DNA from 4 places in the Saccharopolyspora sp. 7B genome. Region 4 is predicted to be linked to each of the others. Evidence: riboswitches for the same ligand, from Rfam matches in the RefSeq annotation. Region 4 holds a riboswitch; each other region holds the start of a gene.
What was found. Region 4 has a riboswitch for cobalamin ahead of cobN (cobaltochelatase subunit CobN). Riboswitches for the same ligand answer to the same signal wherever they lie in the genome.

Region 1 (3,828 bases), on a different contig from region 4:
ACTTCAGCGCCGCCAGCACCGCCGGGTGGCTGGTGATCACCGCGCCGAGCCCGCAGATCACCAGCGCCACCTGCAGGATGCTCGCCGCGTGGATGCCCGCCAGCGCTCGCAGCCCGGCGCCGATCCCCTGCCGCAGCGACGTCCGCAAGATCAGGAACGCGTCCACCCCGGGCGTCAGCACCACCACTGCGCTGGCGAGCAGGAACGCCGGCAGGGTCGTGGGGTCCAGCAGCATGACGAGTTCGCTCCTTGCCTGGTCGACGCGCGCGCGGAGGCGCCGGTGAGCGCGCGGCCCACCGGTCGAGGTTTCACCGGATCGGGGGTGATCTCGGTTCCGCGTCGTCGCGGGCACCGGAGATCTTGACTGAGTGGGCGGGACGAACCACCTCTGCCGAAGCAGTGATCCGGATTTTTTCCCGCCGAAGTCCATCTTAACGAAAAATTATCATGAGCCGATGTGAGCTCGCCCTCGTCATCCCGGCGTGATCGGGCCGCTACCGTGTGCCGCCGAACGACGCCGCACGTCCAGGAGGCAGCCGTGCCCGACCGATCCAGCCCGCTCGCCCGGATCGCCGCCGGAGGTGCTGCCGCCGCCACCGCGGCCACCGCCGCGCTCGCCGCACCGGCCGCCGCCGGCCCCGCGCAGGAACGCGTGCTCGGCGGCACCGACGAACACGCGGCGCCCTGGGTGGTCGCGCTCACCGACCAGGCCGGGCGCCAGTTCTGCGGCGGCACCCTCGTCACCGAGATCAAGGTGGTCACCGCCGCGCACTGCGTGGACGGCCACGACGCGGCGGAGCTGCGCGCCGTCACCGGCCGCCCCGACCTGCGCACCACCGGCGGCGCGGACACGCCCGTCGGCGACGTCTGGGTGCATCCCGAGTTCCGCGACGTCACCGGCGGGCACGACGTGGCGGTGCTGACCCTGGCCGCACCGGTGCGCGAACGACCGCTGCCGATGGCCGGGGCCGACGAGACCGCCCGCTACCGGCCCGGCACCCCGGCGCGGGTGCACGGCTGGGGGCGCACCACCGAGAACGGGCCCACCTCGGCGACGCTGCAGTCCGTCGAGGTGCCGATCAGCGCGGACGCCGACTGCCGCGCCGCCTACCCGGGCTACGAGTCGGGGACGCGGGTCTGCGCGGGCCCGCCCGAAGGCGGCCGGGACGCGTGCGCCGGGGACTCCGGCGGACCGCTCGTCGCCGACGGCAGGCTGATCGGCGTCGTCTCCTACGGCACCGGCTGCGGACGTCCCGGAACACCCGGCGTGTACACCCGGATCTCCGGGGTCGCCGACGACGTCGCCGCGCGGCTCTGAACCCGGCGTCCCGCACCGCGGGACGAGCCGGTGCCACCCGGTGCTCGCGCCGCGGCGGTGCACCGGTCGCCGTGCGCAGCACCGACCCGCCCCGAGGCCCGCGCGCCCGGGCGCGCGGGACGTGGTGTGCGCTACTTCCACCGCAGGTGACCCCGGGTGTCGTAGCCGGAATGTGATATCCCGTTGGGGTGACCCTGCAACCGCTCGCCACCGCCGTCCACCGCGCCTACACGGCCGACCTCGACGCCGAGGACTTCTACCGCATGCTCCGCTTGCGCGTGGACGTGTTCGTGGTCGAGCAGCAGTGCGCCTACCCGGAACTGGACGGCCGGGACCTGGAGACCACCACCAGGCACTTCTGGATCGACTCCGCCGACGGCTACGTGCTCGGCTACCTGCGCCTGCTCGAAGACCCCGACGGCACCTTCCGCATCGGCCGCGTCGCCACCGCCAAGGACGCCCGCGGCCTCGGGCTCGGGCGCAAGCTGATGCGCGCCGCGCTCGCCGAGATCCAGCGCGCGCCGGCGACGCTGTCCGCGCAGACCTACGCGCTGGAGTTCTACCGCGGATTCGGGTTCGAACCCTCGGGTGAGGAGTATCTCGAAGACGGCATCCCGCACGTCGACATGCACCGATACCCGGGTTCGCCGCGCTGAGCGAGCCGCGCCGGTTCCTCGCCCGTCGCGGGGATGCGACGATGCTCGCTGGTCCCAGCCAGGGCAGGTCAGGAAACCGGTGCGACACCGGTGCGGTCGGCGCCACTGTGACCGGGGAGCGGATCTCCCCCGCGAGCCACCGGGCGCTGCCGCCTGGGAAGGCCGGAGTTCCGCGCTGATCCGGGAGCCAGGACACTGCCTCGCCCAGGCGCAGCCGACATCGGGGCGTCCGAGACCCGAGGAAGGAACACCTGGCATGACTGCTCCCGCGAGCCCGCGGTACCCGTTCACGGCCGTGGTCGGGCACGACGACATGCGGCTGGCGCTGCTGCTCAACGCGGTGCACCCGCGCATCGGCGGGGTGCTGGTGCGGGGTGAGAAGGGCACCGCGAAATCGACGGTGGTGCGCGCGCTCGCTTCGCTGCTGCCCGCGCTGGACGTCGTGCCCGGTTGCCGCTTCGGCTGCGAACCGCGGCGACCCGACCCGCGGTGCCCGGACGGCCCGCACGCCGAGGTCTCCGGGACGACGCGCCCCGCGGAACTCGTGGAACTTCCGGTCGGCGCCACCGAGGACCGGCTCGTCGGTTCACTCGACCTGGAACGCGCGCTCACCGAAGGCGTCAGCGCCTACCAGCCCGGGCTGCTGGCCGCGGCGCACCGCGGCGTGCTCTACGTGGACGAGGTCAACCTGCTGCACGACCACCTGGTGGACCTGCTGCTGGACGCCGCCGCGATGGGCCGCGCGCACGTGGAGCGGGAAGGCGTGTCGGTGACGCACGCCGCCTCGTTCCTGCTCGTCGGCACCATGAACCCGGAGGAGGGCGAGCTGCGCCCGCAGCTGCTCGACCGGTTCGGCCTCACCGTGCAGGTCGCCGCCTCCCGCGACGTCACCACCCGCACCGAAGTGGTGCGCAGGCGCCTCGCCTTCGAAGCGGACCCGGCCGGCTTCGCCGAGCGGTGGGCCGCCGAGGACGCCGCGCTCGCCCGCCGCATCGCCGACGCCCGGTCCACAGTGGAATCGGTGCGGCTGCCCGACGCCGAGCTCCGGCGGATCTCCGCGCTGTGCGCCGCGTTCGACGTGGACGGGATGCGCGCCGACCTGGTGCTGGCCCGCACCGCCGTGGCGCACGCCGCGTGGCGCGGCGCCGACGAGGTCGCCGAAGCCGACGTGGAGGCCGCGGCCCGGCTCGCGCTGCCGCACCGGCGCCGCCGCGACCCGTTCGACGAACCCGGCGTCGAGGAGGACCAGCTGCAGCAGGCGCTCGAGGACGCCGCCCAGCACGCCGAGCAGGAACCGGCCGACGACCGGAACGCCGGTGACGACCAGGGCTCCGCCGACGACCAGGGCTCCGCCGACGACCAGGACTCCGGTGAAGAGCCGCCGGAAGGTCCCGACGACGGCCCCGGCGGAGGCGGCGGTGGCGCGCCCGACGGCGGACCGGACGACGGACCCGACGGGCCCGGCGGCGGCGAAGCCCCCACCCCGCCGGAATCGCCCGCGCCGAACGGCGACGGCGGTTCCCGGCGCGAGGACGGCCCCGGCCAGGCTCCCGCGAACAAGCCCCCGGCCGCGCCCGCGCCCGCGTTCCGCGCCCGGCTGCTCGAAGTCCCCGGCGTCGGCGAAGGCGCCCCCGGCCGGCGGTCCCGCGCCCGCTCCCGCAGCGGGCAGACCGTTCGATCATCCACAGTGGACGGTCATGGCGTGCACCTGCCCGCCACCCTGATCGCCGCCGCCCCGCACCAGCGCACCCGCGGCCGCAGCGGCCCCGGCCTGGTGCTGCACCGCGACGACGTCCGGCGCTCCGTCCGCGAAGGACGCGAAGGCAACCTGGTGCTCTTCGCCGTCGACGCCTC
Region 2 (3,828 bases), on a different contig from region 4:
CGATGGCTTCGACCTCGTCGCCGAACCGGAGTCCGCGCACCGCTTCGGGGCTGACCACGTCGGGCAGGTCCTGCAGGGTCGCGCCGATCACGCCGATCGGCACCCCGCCGGAGACCTGCACGGTGAACGGCAGCAGCGCGGGGGCACCGCCGTCCTCGAAGGTGACGTTGGCGCCGAGGTACGGGAAGTCCGCGCCGGCGAAGGAATCCCGGAACTCGCAACCGTCCTGCGGGTGGCAGCCGCCGGTCTGCAGCCGTTGGAGTTCCTGGTAGCCCTCGTCGAACTCGTGGTTGCCGACGACGTGGCCGCGCACGTCCTGCGAGTTGAGGAAGTCGACGGTGGGTTCGTCGTGGAACAGCGCGGAGTTCACCGGCGAGGCGCCGACGCTGTCGCCGGTCGAGAAGACCAGCGAGTTCGGCACCTCGTCGCGCAGCCGCTGCAGGTGGGTGGCGAGGTAGGCGGCGCCGCCGGCGTCGACGGTCCGGCCGTCGTCGAGCTCGATCTGCCCGGAGGACCCGGTGGGCGGTTCGAGGTTGCCGTGCAGGTCGTTGAAGGTGATCAGCCGGACGTCGGTGGTCGCGGGCGGGTCCTGCGGCGCGGCGCCGGCGGTGGCCCCGGTGGCCGTGGCCGCGGTGGCCAGTGCGGTGGCGGCGACGGCGAGTCCGCGTCGCACGCGGTGGGCACGCATGGTTCGGTCTTCCTCCCAGGTGGTGATCTCGGGAGGCAGTCTGCCCGGACCCGCTGCCGACCACCACCGATTCCGCGTCACACCTCGCGGTCGTGCGGAGCCGCCCGCGGCCGGGCAGGATGCGGCCGAGGAGTGCGCGGACGGCTACCGAGCGCCTCCGCACCGGCACCGCCACGCCGATGATGATGGGGTCCGGATCACCGCCGAACCCAAGATGTAGTGTGGCGCCCGCTGATGGTTCGCCGGTCCGCCCGGCGTGACAACAGGGAACCCGGTGCGAATCCGGGACTGCCCCGCAGCGGTGAACGGGAACGACCGCCGTCACCACCTCCCGGTGGTGCAGCACTGGACGCTCGGCGTCCGGGAAGCGACGGCCAGTAGGCCCGGTGCCGAGCACCGGTCGCCCGTGAGTCCGAAGACCTGCCATCGGTGCGCGCACGAGGGGTGCGCGCCGTCCGGGACCTCGCGGGAGGGTCGTGGGACGAGCGGTGCCGTGCGCGCCGCGGGTCCTGGCGCGTTCCGAGGAGTTCCGGGCAGGTGTCCGAGCTTGCGAGGAGAGAGCCAGTGACCGAGTCCACGACCCGGCCGTCAGCAGCGACCGCGGTGGTACCGGCAGGAGTGCGGGTGCTGCGGCGCGACGGGACCGTTTCCGGTTGGGACGAAACGAAGATCTCCGTGGCGTTGACCAAGGCGTTCCTGGCGGCCGAGGGGGATTCGGCCGCATCGTCGTCGCGGTTGCACCAGATCGTCGCGGAGTTGACGGAGCAGGCGGCGCAGGGCGTGCTGCGCCACGCGGGTACCGAAGGCCTGGTGCACATCGAGCAGATCCAGGACATGGTGGAGCTGGCGCTGATGCGCGGCGGGCACCACGGTGTCGCCCGCGCCTACGTGCTCTACCGGGAGGAGCACGCGCAGGCCCGCGAGGCCGAGGTGGCTCCCGTCGAGGACGCCGCTCCCCGCCTGGAGATGACCGCGCCGGACGGCACCCGGGTGCCGCTGGACTGGGAGCGGGTGTCGACCGTCGTCGAGCAGGCCTGCTCGGACCTCGACGACGTGCACGCCGACCAGGTGCTGCGCGAGGTGCGGCGCAACGTCTACGACGGCATCAGCTCCGCGGAGCTGGCCGAGTCGCTGACGATGGCGGCGCGCACCTTCGTGGAGGCGGAGCCGAACTACTCGCTGGTGACCTCGCGGCTGCTGCTGGACAAGCTGCGTCGGGAGGCGCTGAGCTTCGTCGCGGGCGAGCCGGCCGAGGCCGACCAGGTGCAGATGCGGGACCGCTACGCCGGTTACTTCGCCGACTACGTGCGCCGCGGCATCGAGCTGGAGCAGCTGGACCCGGAGCTGGCCCGCTTCGACCTGGAGCGGCTGGGCGCGGCGCTGGACGCGGACCGGGACATCGCGTTCGGCTTCCTCGGCCTGCAGACGCTCTACGACCGGTACCTGCTGCACGAGGACGGGGTGCGGTTCGAGCTGCCGCAGGCGTTCTTCATGCGGGTCGCGATGGGCGTGGCGCTGCGCGAGGACGACCGGGAGGCGCGGGCGATCGAGTTCTACGACCTGATCTCCTCGTTCGACTTCATGTGCTCGACGCCGACGCTGTTCAACGCGGGCACCACCCGCCCGCAGCTGTCGTCCTGCTTCCTGACCACTGTGGACGACGACCTGCACGGGATCTTCCACGGCATCAGCAACAACGCGCTGCTGTCGAAGTACGCGGGCGGGCTCGGCAACGACTGGACCCCGGTGCGGGGCACGGGCGCGCACATCAAGGGGACCAACGGTTCCTCGCAGGGCGTGGTGCCGTTCCTGAAGATCGCCAACGACACGGCGGTCGCGGTGAACCAGGGCGGCAAGCGCAAGGGCGCGGTGTGCGCGTACCTGGAGACCTGGCACGTGGACGTCGAGGAATTCCTCGACCTGCGCAAGAACACCGGGGACGACCGGCGGCGCACGCACGACATGAACACGGCGAACTGGGTGCCGGACGAGTTCCTGCGCCGGGTGGAGGCCGACGAGCCGTGGACCCTGTTCTCCCCGGACGAGGTGCCGGACCTGCACGACCTGTACGGCACCGCGTTCGCGCAGCGCTACCGGGAGTACGAGGCGGCCGCCGAGCGCGGTGAGCTGAAGGTGTTCCGCCAGGTCCGCGCGGTGGACCTGTGGCGCCGGATGCTGACGATGCTGTTCGAGACCGGGCATCCGTGGATCACCTTCAAGGACCCGTGCAACCTGCGGTCGCCGCAGCAGCACGCGGGCGTGGTGCACTCCTCGAACCTGTGCACCGAGATCACGCTGAACACGAGCAAGGACGAGGTCGCGGTCTGCAACCTCGGTTCGATCAACCTGGCGCGGCACGTCACGGCCGAGGGCCTGGACGTGGAGCGGCTGCGGCGCACCACCCGCACGGCGGTGCGGATGCTGGACAACGTCATCGACGTGAACTTCTACACGATCCCGGAGGCGCGGGCCTCGAACCTGCGGCACCGCCCGGTGGGCCTGGGCCTGATGGGCTTCTCGGACGCGCTGTTCGCGCAGCGCATCCCGATGTCCTCGCAGGCGGCGGTGGAGTTCGCGGACCTGAGCATGGAGCACATCAGCTTCCACGCGATCGCCGCGTCCTCCGAGCTGGCCGCCGAGCGCGGGCGCTACGAGTCGTTCGAGGGTTCGCTGTGGAGCCGGGGCGTGCTGCCGATCGACTCGCTGGAGCTGCTGGCGCAGGCCCGCGAGACCGGCGTCGACCTGGATCGTTCGTCCACACTGGACTGGGACGGGCTGCGGGAGCGGGTGCGCGCGAACGGCATGCGCAACTCGAACGTGCTGGCCATCGCCCCGACGGCGACGATCTCGAACATCTGCGGCGTCGGCCAGTCCATCGAGCCGCTGTACCGGAACCTGTACGTGAAGTCGAACATGTCGGGCGACTTCACCGTGCTCAACGCCGACCTGGTGCGGGACCTCAAGGCCGCCGGGGTGTGGGACGAGGCGATGGTGCAGGACCTGAAGTACTTCGACGGCGACCTGGCCCCGATCGACCGGGTGCCCGCGGAGCTGAAGTCGTTGTACGCCACCGCGTTCGAGATCGAGCCGCGCTGGCTGGTGGAGGCCGCGTCCCGCCGCCAGAAGTGGATCGACCAGGC
Region 3 (3,828 bases), on a different contig from region 4:
GGTTGGTGGGTGCGGCGAGGTCGGCTGCGGTGTCAACGAGGTCGTTTAGCCCTCGGGTCAGCGGCATCGAAGGTCTCGACCCGTCACTGGTGGATGGCGCGGGCGGATTCGTCGACCAGCTGCGATGTGAGTGCGTGGGCGCGGCGGGCCCGTGCGGCCGTGTCCTGTTCGTCCGGGCCGGGTTCGAGATAGGCGCGCTGTGCCGTGCCGTTGTCGGTGCGGTCGCTGTTGAGGCGGCCGGAGTCGACCCCGACAGTGGAAGGCGGCGGAAAACACAAGCCGTCCGCCGCGTTCCACCGGCACTGATCAGCACCTGGCGACAAGCCCGACGGAGATGCTGCGGACGCGGCCGCAGGGCGCGTAGCACGCACCACTAGGGAGGCGGGCCGAATCTCGAACTTTTCATCGATCCGACCGAGCTCCACTACGCGCCCAAGCGGTCTACAACGAGACCGAAACCTTTGCTCACCAAGCGCTGTGCTCACACGGGCCACGCTCGAACCGGTGCTTTATCACCACCGAACCCCCTTCACAGGAGATCCGAAAATATCGGCGTCTCCCCTGGTGGCGCCCCCGGCAGGACTCGAACCTGCGACCTAAGGATTAGAAGTCCTTTGCTCTGTCCAGCTGAGCTACGAGGGCCCGCACATCGCTCGCGTGAGCTGCAGCAAGCAGGGTAACCGGCCGCTCCGTCGACAGTGGTACCGACGCCAACGGCGTTGCAGACCCGGTATCGAACGGCAAGCTGATCGACAGCTCCACGCCGGGAATCGCGCCGGAAGATCACAGAGGAATCACCGCGCGCACGTCGGGGCCGCCGCGCGAATCCCGCGCGACGGCCCCGACGGCTCCCCCTCAGGAGCAGGATTCGGGCTGCACCCGCAGCACGTCGTCGTCCTTGCCGACACCGGTGAACGAGTAGTCGTCGACCGGCGTGGCCACGCCGTCGCGCACCTCGTAGGCGACCCGGGAACCGTCGTAGGAGGGCTCCGTCGTCTGGCTCTCGTTCGACGCGGCCAAGGTGATCAGGACCCGGCCGTCCGAGCCCGCGGGCGCGCACTCGTAGCCGAGGCGGGCACCGATCCCGCCGCCTTCGTTGATCTTCAGCGGCTCGCCGTCCTGCGTCTTCAGCTCGCGCGGCGCGCCATCGGCACCCAGGTCCCACACGCTGAACCAGGTGGTGTTCGCGCCGACGGACTCCGTCACCAGCAGTTCCTGCCTGCCGTCGCCGTTCACGTCCAGCACCCGCATCGGCTGGGTGCCGAAGGACGGGTCGCCGGTCAGCACGGCCTCGGTCGTACGACCGTCCACAGTGAACTTGAGCGACTGCTTCGCCCCGTCCCCGATGGCGGACAGCTGCGCGGTGTCCGGAGTTCCGTCCCCGTTCAAGTCCACAACGGACGTCTCGCTCGAGTCAGCGGCGGCGATCCCTGCCGGCACCAGCGCCATCGCCGCCACGGCCAGCGCACCGATGCCCACACCCGCCCGAATACCGCTCTTCACCACAGCCGGTTCCTCCCGATCGCTTCGTCGCACCGGGACGGAAGAAATCCGTCCCGCCCCCTCACCTGTTCACAAGACGCACCACCGCGCGGCAGGTTGCCCGCGGCTCGAAAAACCTTCCGGCGGTCGTCGCGGCGCCCGGGTGATCCGGACGGCAGGGCCTTGTCTTCCCGCCAGAAGCAAGTAGCCTCCGAAGTGCTGGTGGTTCGCACAGCCCTGCGAAAGCGGGGGTGCGCGAGGCAAGAGGGAACCCGGTGGAAATCCGGGACTGCCCCGCAGCGGTGAGTGGGAACGAACGCCGTCACCGGTCGCCACGACCGGTCACAGCACTGAGCGCGAGCTCGGGAAGCGACGGCCAGTAGAAGACCCCGGTTCCACCGGGAAGCGCCCACGAGTCCGAAGACCTGCCGCCGGTGCGCGCGTCCTGCGTGACGCGCGCTGTTGCGAGGTCTCGCGGGAAGACCTGGACGAACGAGCCGCCGCGTGCGGCCACGTGTGCCCGGATCCTGCCCGCTCGACCTCGCAGAACTGCCGTCCAGCTCGCGAGGAGAGAGCGTTGACCAGCACAATCGGATCCACCGTGCTCGGGTTCCCCCGGATCGGTCCGAACCGGGAACTCAAGCGGGCGTTGGAGAGCTACTGGAAGTCCCGCACCGGCGAAGCGGAACTGCGCGAAGTCGCGCGCACGCTGCGCACCGACACGTGGCGTTCGCTGCGCGACGCCGGGCTGGACTCGGTGCCGGGAAACACCTTTTCCTACTACGACCAGGTCCTCGACGCCGCCGTCACCTTCGGCGCGGTCCCGCCGCGCTTCGCCGAACTGGGCCTGAACCCGCTCGACACGTACTTCGCGATGGCCCGCGGCGTGGAATCCGCGCCACCGCTGGAGATGACGAAGTGGTTCGACACCAACTACCACTACATCGTCCCGGAGATCGGCCCGGACACCGAGTTCCGGCTGTCCGACCAGACCGTCGTCGACCAGTACCACGAGGCCGCTGAGCTGGGCATCAAGACCCGCCCGGTCGTCGTCGGACCGCTGACGTTCCTGCTGCTGTCCAAACCGCAGGACGGCGCGCCCGCCTCGTTCCGCCCGCTGGACAAGGTCGACGAGCTCGTCACCGCCTACGCCGAACTGCTCGGCGAGCTGCACCGGGCCGGGGTCGAATGGGTGCAGCTGGACGAGCCCGCGTTCACCGCGGACCGCTCGCAGGCCGACCTGGACGCGCTGCGCGCCGCCTACCAGCGGCTCGGCGAGCTCTCGGAACGGCCGAAGATCCTGGTCGCGTCCTACTTCGGCGACCTCGGGGACGCGCTGGGCGTGCTCGCCTCCTCCCCCGTCGAAGCCGTCGGCGTGGACCTCGTCGCCGGGCAGCGCACCGTGGACGAACTCCCGTCGGTGCCCGGGCTGCGGGAGAAGACGCTCGTCGCGGGCCTCGTCGACGGGCGCAACATCTGGCGCACCGACCTGGACAAGGCGCTCACCACCGCCGCCACCCTGCTCGGCCTCGCCGGGGAGGTCGCCGTCAGCACCTCCTGCTCGCTGCTGCACGTGCCCTACGACGTCGACGCGGAAACCGACCTCGACCCGCAGGTCGCGTCCTGGCTGGCGTTCGCCGCGCAGAAGGTCGGCGAGGTCGTCGTCCTCGACCGCGCGCTGCACCAGGGCCGCGACACCGTCGCCGAGCAGCTCGACGACGCGCGGCGGCGCATCGCCGACCGCGCCGGAGCCGACCGGGTGCGCAACAACCGGGTGCAGGCGCGGCTCACCTCGCTCAAACCCGAGCACGCCCAGCGCGGTGACTACGCGAACCGGCTCGCCGCACAGCGCAAGTCGCTGCGGCTGCCGCCGCTGCCGACGACCACCATCGGCTCGTTCCCGCAGACCACCGACGTGCGCAAGGCCCGCGCCGCGTTGCGCTCCGGAAGCATCGACCACGCCACCTACAAGCAGCGGATGCGCGACGAGATCGAACGCGTCATCCGGCTGCAGGAAGACCTCGGACTCGACGTGCTCGTGCACGGCGAACCCGAGCGCAACGACATGGTGCAGTACTTCTCGGAACACATGGACGGGTTCGCCAGCACGCACAACGGCTGGGTGCAGTCCTACGGTTCGCGCTGCGTCCGGCCACCGATCCTCTACGGCGACGTGTCCCGGCCCGAGCCGATCACCGTGGAATGGGCCAAGTACGCGCAGAAACTCACCGCCAAGCCGGTGAAGGGCATGCTGACCGGGCCCGTCACCATCCTCGCCTGGTCCTTCGTGCGCGACGACCAGCCGCTCGGCATCACCGCCGAGCAGGTCGCGCTCGCCATCCGGGA
Region 4 (3,828 bases):
GTTCCGCGGCGAGGCCGAGGACCCGCTCGTCACCGAGGGTGCAGAGGATGTCGTTGTCGGCGGGCAGCCTGCCCCGGGTGACGCCCGCGGCGACCATGGCGGCGTCGCAGAACACCGGTGCGCCACCGCGCAGCGCCTCGCGGGCGGCGAGCACCGCGCGCGGCGACCAGGCGATGTCGCGGACCAGGTCCACCATGCCGCAGGCGTGGATCATGCGGACGGCGACCTGGGCGACTTCCGGTGGCATGCCGTCGAGTTCCGCTTCAGCGCGGATCGTGGCGAACGAACGGCGGTAGATCTCCGCGCCGTCGCGCACGTACTCGTAGCCGCCGGTGCTGTCTGCGGTGTTCACACTGCCCTCCGTGCCGCGTCGAGCGCGGCGGACGTATCGCCGGCGGCACGGCCGCCGACCTCGTAGCCGGCCTCGGTGGCCAGCACTTCCACTCCTGGCCCGGCCGGTCGGCCGCAGCGGCGCGCGCAACCCGCCCAGTGCACCGGCAGCGGGCCGGGCCGGGTGGTGCGCAGCGCGTCGGCGCGCACGTCGGCGAGGGACTTCGCGCAGCCGGGGCTGCCCGTGCAGGCGGTCACCCCGGCCAGCGGCGCGCCCGAGTCGGTGAGGAACCCGGCGGCGGCCAGCTCGGCGAGCCTGCGCGGCGCCTCGGCCGCGGGGACGTCGGTGAGCAGCAGCGCGCGCCACGGCGTGAGCCGCAGCGGGTGCGGTGCGGCGGTCCGGGCGGCGATCTCTTCGGTCTGCGCGGCGAGCACCGCGATCTGCGCGGCGTCCAGCCGTCCCAGCGGTGCGCCGAGGGCGAGGTCGACCCGGTCGTCGTCGCGGGCCAGCACGCCCAGCTCGGCGTGCGTGCGCACCGGATCACCGGGCGTGACCACGGATTCCGCCGGGGTGCAGGGGAATTCCTCCCGGACGCGGCCGGCGATCCGCTCCGCGCCGCCGGGCAGTTCCGCGAGCCGCCAGCTCTCCGCACCCAGCCGGTCCCGCTCCGCGAGGAACGCGGCGGCCGCGAGCACCGCGGCGCGGGCCGCGTCGGCCGCGGGCACCCGCAGCCCGAGGTCGGCCCCGGCGAGCAGCACCGCAACCGAGCCGTCCGCCGGGTGCAGCGCGACGTCCGCGCCCAGCGCGGTCACCTCGCCGCCGCCGTCGTCCGCGGTGAACAGGAACCGGCCGGGCAGCTCCGCCAGCTCCGGGTCGGCGCGCAGCCGCTCGTCCAGTTCCACCGCCACCGCGCGCACGTCCAGCGCCCCCGGGCGGGTGCGCGGCGAGGCGACGACGTTGCGCACCCGCTCGTGCGTCGGCGACGGCAGCAGTCCGGCCGCGCCGAGCAGGTCGGCGAACTCCGGCACCGCCGCCGCGGACAGGCCGCGGACCTGGACGTTCGCCCGCGAGGTGAGTTCCCAGCCGCCGTCACCCAGCGCGGCCGCGGTCGCCAGCGCCCGCACCTGCCGCGCCGCGAGCCGCCCGCCGGGCACCCGGACGCGGGCCAATCCCCCGTCGGCGGCCTCGTGCACCCGCAGCGCGCCGGGGCACGCGTCGGGTCCGGCTCGTCGCGGCACGCTCGTCCCCGCTCTCGTCGATCGTGGTCTGGTCCGGAACTCGCAGCGCACGGCGCCGCTGTCCGGGGTGCGCGGACTCGGGGGCGCACCGGCGACCGTCGATACTACGTCCCGCCCGGATCGCGTCCGCAAAACGCGATGCGCCTCACCGGGCGGCCGGACCGGCCGAGTGCGGGATCTCTCCCGCGTGCGCACGATCGGCCACTTGACGAACGATCGCCCCGTTGCGGAGAGTTGTCGGCGGCGACGTGCGGAGGAAGCCGGTGCGAGTCCGGCGCGGTCCCGCCACTGTCACCGGGGAGCGGACTCCGAGTACGAGGCCACTGCCCGCGCGCCGCGCGGGTGGGAAGGCCGGAGCGAGCGCCGATCCGGGAGCCAGGACACTCCGGCGCCGCCACCGCCCGGTGCCACACCGGGTGCCGACGACTCCGGGGCGAGGACCCCGAGGAAGGTTGACCATGCGTCCTGTCCGCACGCCCGCGTCCCTGCTCAGCCGGGAGCGTGCCGCATGATCCTGCTGCTGTCCACATCGGACACCGATCTGCTCAGCGCACGCGCCAGCGGTGCGGACTTCCGCCTCGGCAACCCGGCTCGGCTCGGCGTGGACGACCTGCCGCCGCTGCTGGAGGGCGCCGACCTCGTCGTGGTGCGGCTGCTCGGCGGCCGCCGCGCGTGGGAGGAGGGCTTGGACGCGCTGCTCGCCGGACCGCGCCCGGTCGTGGTGCTCGGCGGTGAGCAGGCCCCGGACGCGGAGCTGATGGAGTGCTCCACGGTGCCCGGCGGCGTCTGCTCGCAGGCGCACGGCTACCTCGCGCAGGGCGGACCGGAGAACCTGGCGCAGCTGTTCAACTTCCTGTCCGACACGGTGCTGCTCACCGGCCACGGCTTCGAACCGCCGGTGGAGACGCCGAAGTGGGGTCTGCTGGAGCGGACCCCGCGCCGGACCGAAGGCCCGAAGGTCGCGGTGCTCTACTACCGCGCGCACCACATGGCGGGCAACACCGCGTTCGCGCACGCCCTGTCCGAGGCGATCGAGGACGCGGGCGGCCAGGCGCTGCCGGTGTTCTGCGCCTCGCTGCGCGCCCCCGAAGCGGGCCTGCTGGACACGTTGCGCGAGGCGGACGCGCTGATCGTGACGGTGCTGGCCGCGGGCGGCACGAAGCCCGCGACGGCCTCCGCCGGTGGCGACGACGAGGCGTGGGACGTGGGCGCGCTCGCCGCGCTGGACGTGCCGATCCTGCAGGGCCTCACCCTGACCTCCAGCCGCGAGGCGTGGGAGGACAACGACGAGGGCCTGTCCCCGCTGGACATGGCCACCCAGGTCGCGGTGCCCGAGTTCGACGGCCGCCTGATCACGGTGCCGTTCTCGTTCAAGGAGAACGACGCCGAGGGCCTCCCGGTGTACGTCGCCGACCCGGAGCGCGCGGCCCGCGTCGCCGGGATCGCGGTGAAGCACGCGCGGCTGCGGCACGTGCCCGCCGCGGACAAGCGGCTGGTGCTGATGCTCTCGGCGTACCCGACGAAGCACTCCCGGATCGGCAACGCCGTCGGCCTGGACACCCCGGCGAGCGCGGTGGGCCTGCTGCGGCGGCTGCGCGAGGCCGGCTACGACATCGGCCCGGCGGACGGCCCGGACGCGCTGCCCGGCGTGGCCGCGCAGGACGGCGACGCGCTGGTGCACGCGCTGATCGCCGCCGGTGGCCAGGACCCGGACTGGCTGACCGAGGAGCAGCTGTCCGGCAACCCGGTGCGCATCCCCGCGAAGCGCTACGCCGACTGGTTCGCCACGCTGCCGCAGGACCTGCGGGAGAGCGTCGAGCAGCACTGGGGCCCGCCGCCGGGCGAGCAGTTCGTGGACCGCTCGCACGACCCGGACGGCGAGATCGTGGTGGCCGCGCTGCGCGCCGGGAACGTGGTCGTGGTCGTGCAGCCGCCGCGCGGGTTCGGCGAGAACCCGATCGCGATCTACCACGACCCGGACCTGCCGCCGAGCCACCACTACCTGGCCGCCTACCGCTGGATGACCGACGAGTTCGGCGCGCACGCGATGGTGCACCTCGGCAAGCACGGCAACCTGGAGTGGCTGCCCGGCAAGACCGCGGGCATGTCGGCGTCCTGCGCACCGGACGCGGCGCTGGCCGACCTGCCGCTGGTGTACCCGTTCCTGGTCAACGACCCGGGCGAGGGCACCCAGGCGAAGCGCCGGGTGCACGCGACGCTGGTGGACCACCTGGTGCCGCCGATGGCGCGCGCGGAGAG

Region 1: another riboswitch for cobalamin. It lies ahead of LCD33_RS12765 (putative cobaltochelatase); the one in region 4 lies ahead of cobN (cobaltochelatase subunit CobN).
Region 2: another riboswitch for cobalamin. It lies ahead of LCD33_RS22480 (ribonucleoside-diphosphate reductase subunit alpha); the one in region 4 lies ahead of cobN (cobaltochelatase subunit CobN).
Region 3: another riboswitch for cobalamin. It lies ahead of metE (5-methyltetrahydropteroyltriglutamate--homocysteine S-methyltransferase); the one in region 4 lies ahead of cobN (cobaltochelatase subunit CobN).

The regions. Positions count from the first base shown of each region.
Region 1 covers NZ_JAIUKC010000068.1:44,598-48,425, forward strand. Annotated here, with positions in the region: gene LCD33_RS12750 (LysE family translocator) at 1-235, opposite strand, end outside; gene LCD33_RS12755 (trypsin-like serine protease) at 539-1,318, shown strand; gene LCD33_RS12760 (GNAT family N-acetyltransferase) at 1,507-1,974, shown strand; cobalamin riboswitch at 2,043-2,172, shown strand; gene LCD33_RS12765 (putative cobaltochelatase) at 2,231-3,828, shown strand, end outside.
Region 2 covers NZ_JAIUKC010000157.1:3,434-7,261, forward strand. Annotated here, with positions in the region: gene LCD33_RS22475 (bifunctional UDP-sugar hydrolase/5'-nucleotidase) at 1-688, opposite strand, end outside; cobalamin riboswitch at 907-1,131, shown strand; gene LCD33_RS22480 (ribonucleoside-diphosphate reductase subunit alpha) at 1,253-3,828, shown strand, end outside.
Region 3 covers NZ_JAIUKC010000226.1:616-4,443, reverse strand. Annotated here, with positions in the region: tRNA gene LCD33_RS27255 (tRNA-Arg) at 566-642, opposite strand; gene LCD33_RS27250 (VCBS repeat-containing protein) at 856-1,503, opposite strand; cobalamin riboswitch at 1,689-1,930, shown strand; gene metE (5-methyltetrahydropteroyltriglutamate--homocysteine S-methyltransferase) at 2,060-3,828, shown strand, end outside.
Region 4 covers NZ_JAIUKC010000216.1:4,475-8,302, forward strand. Annotated here, with positions in the region: gene LCD33_RS26695 (precorrin-8X methylmutase) at 1-352, opposite strand, end outside; gene cobG (precorrin-3B synthase) at 349-1,569, opposite strand; cobalamin riboswitch at 1,823-1,955, shown strand; gene cobN (cobaltochelatase subunit CobN) at 2,078-3,828, shown strand, end outside.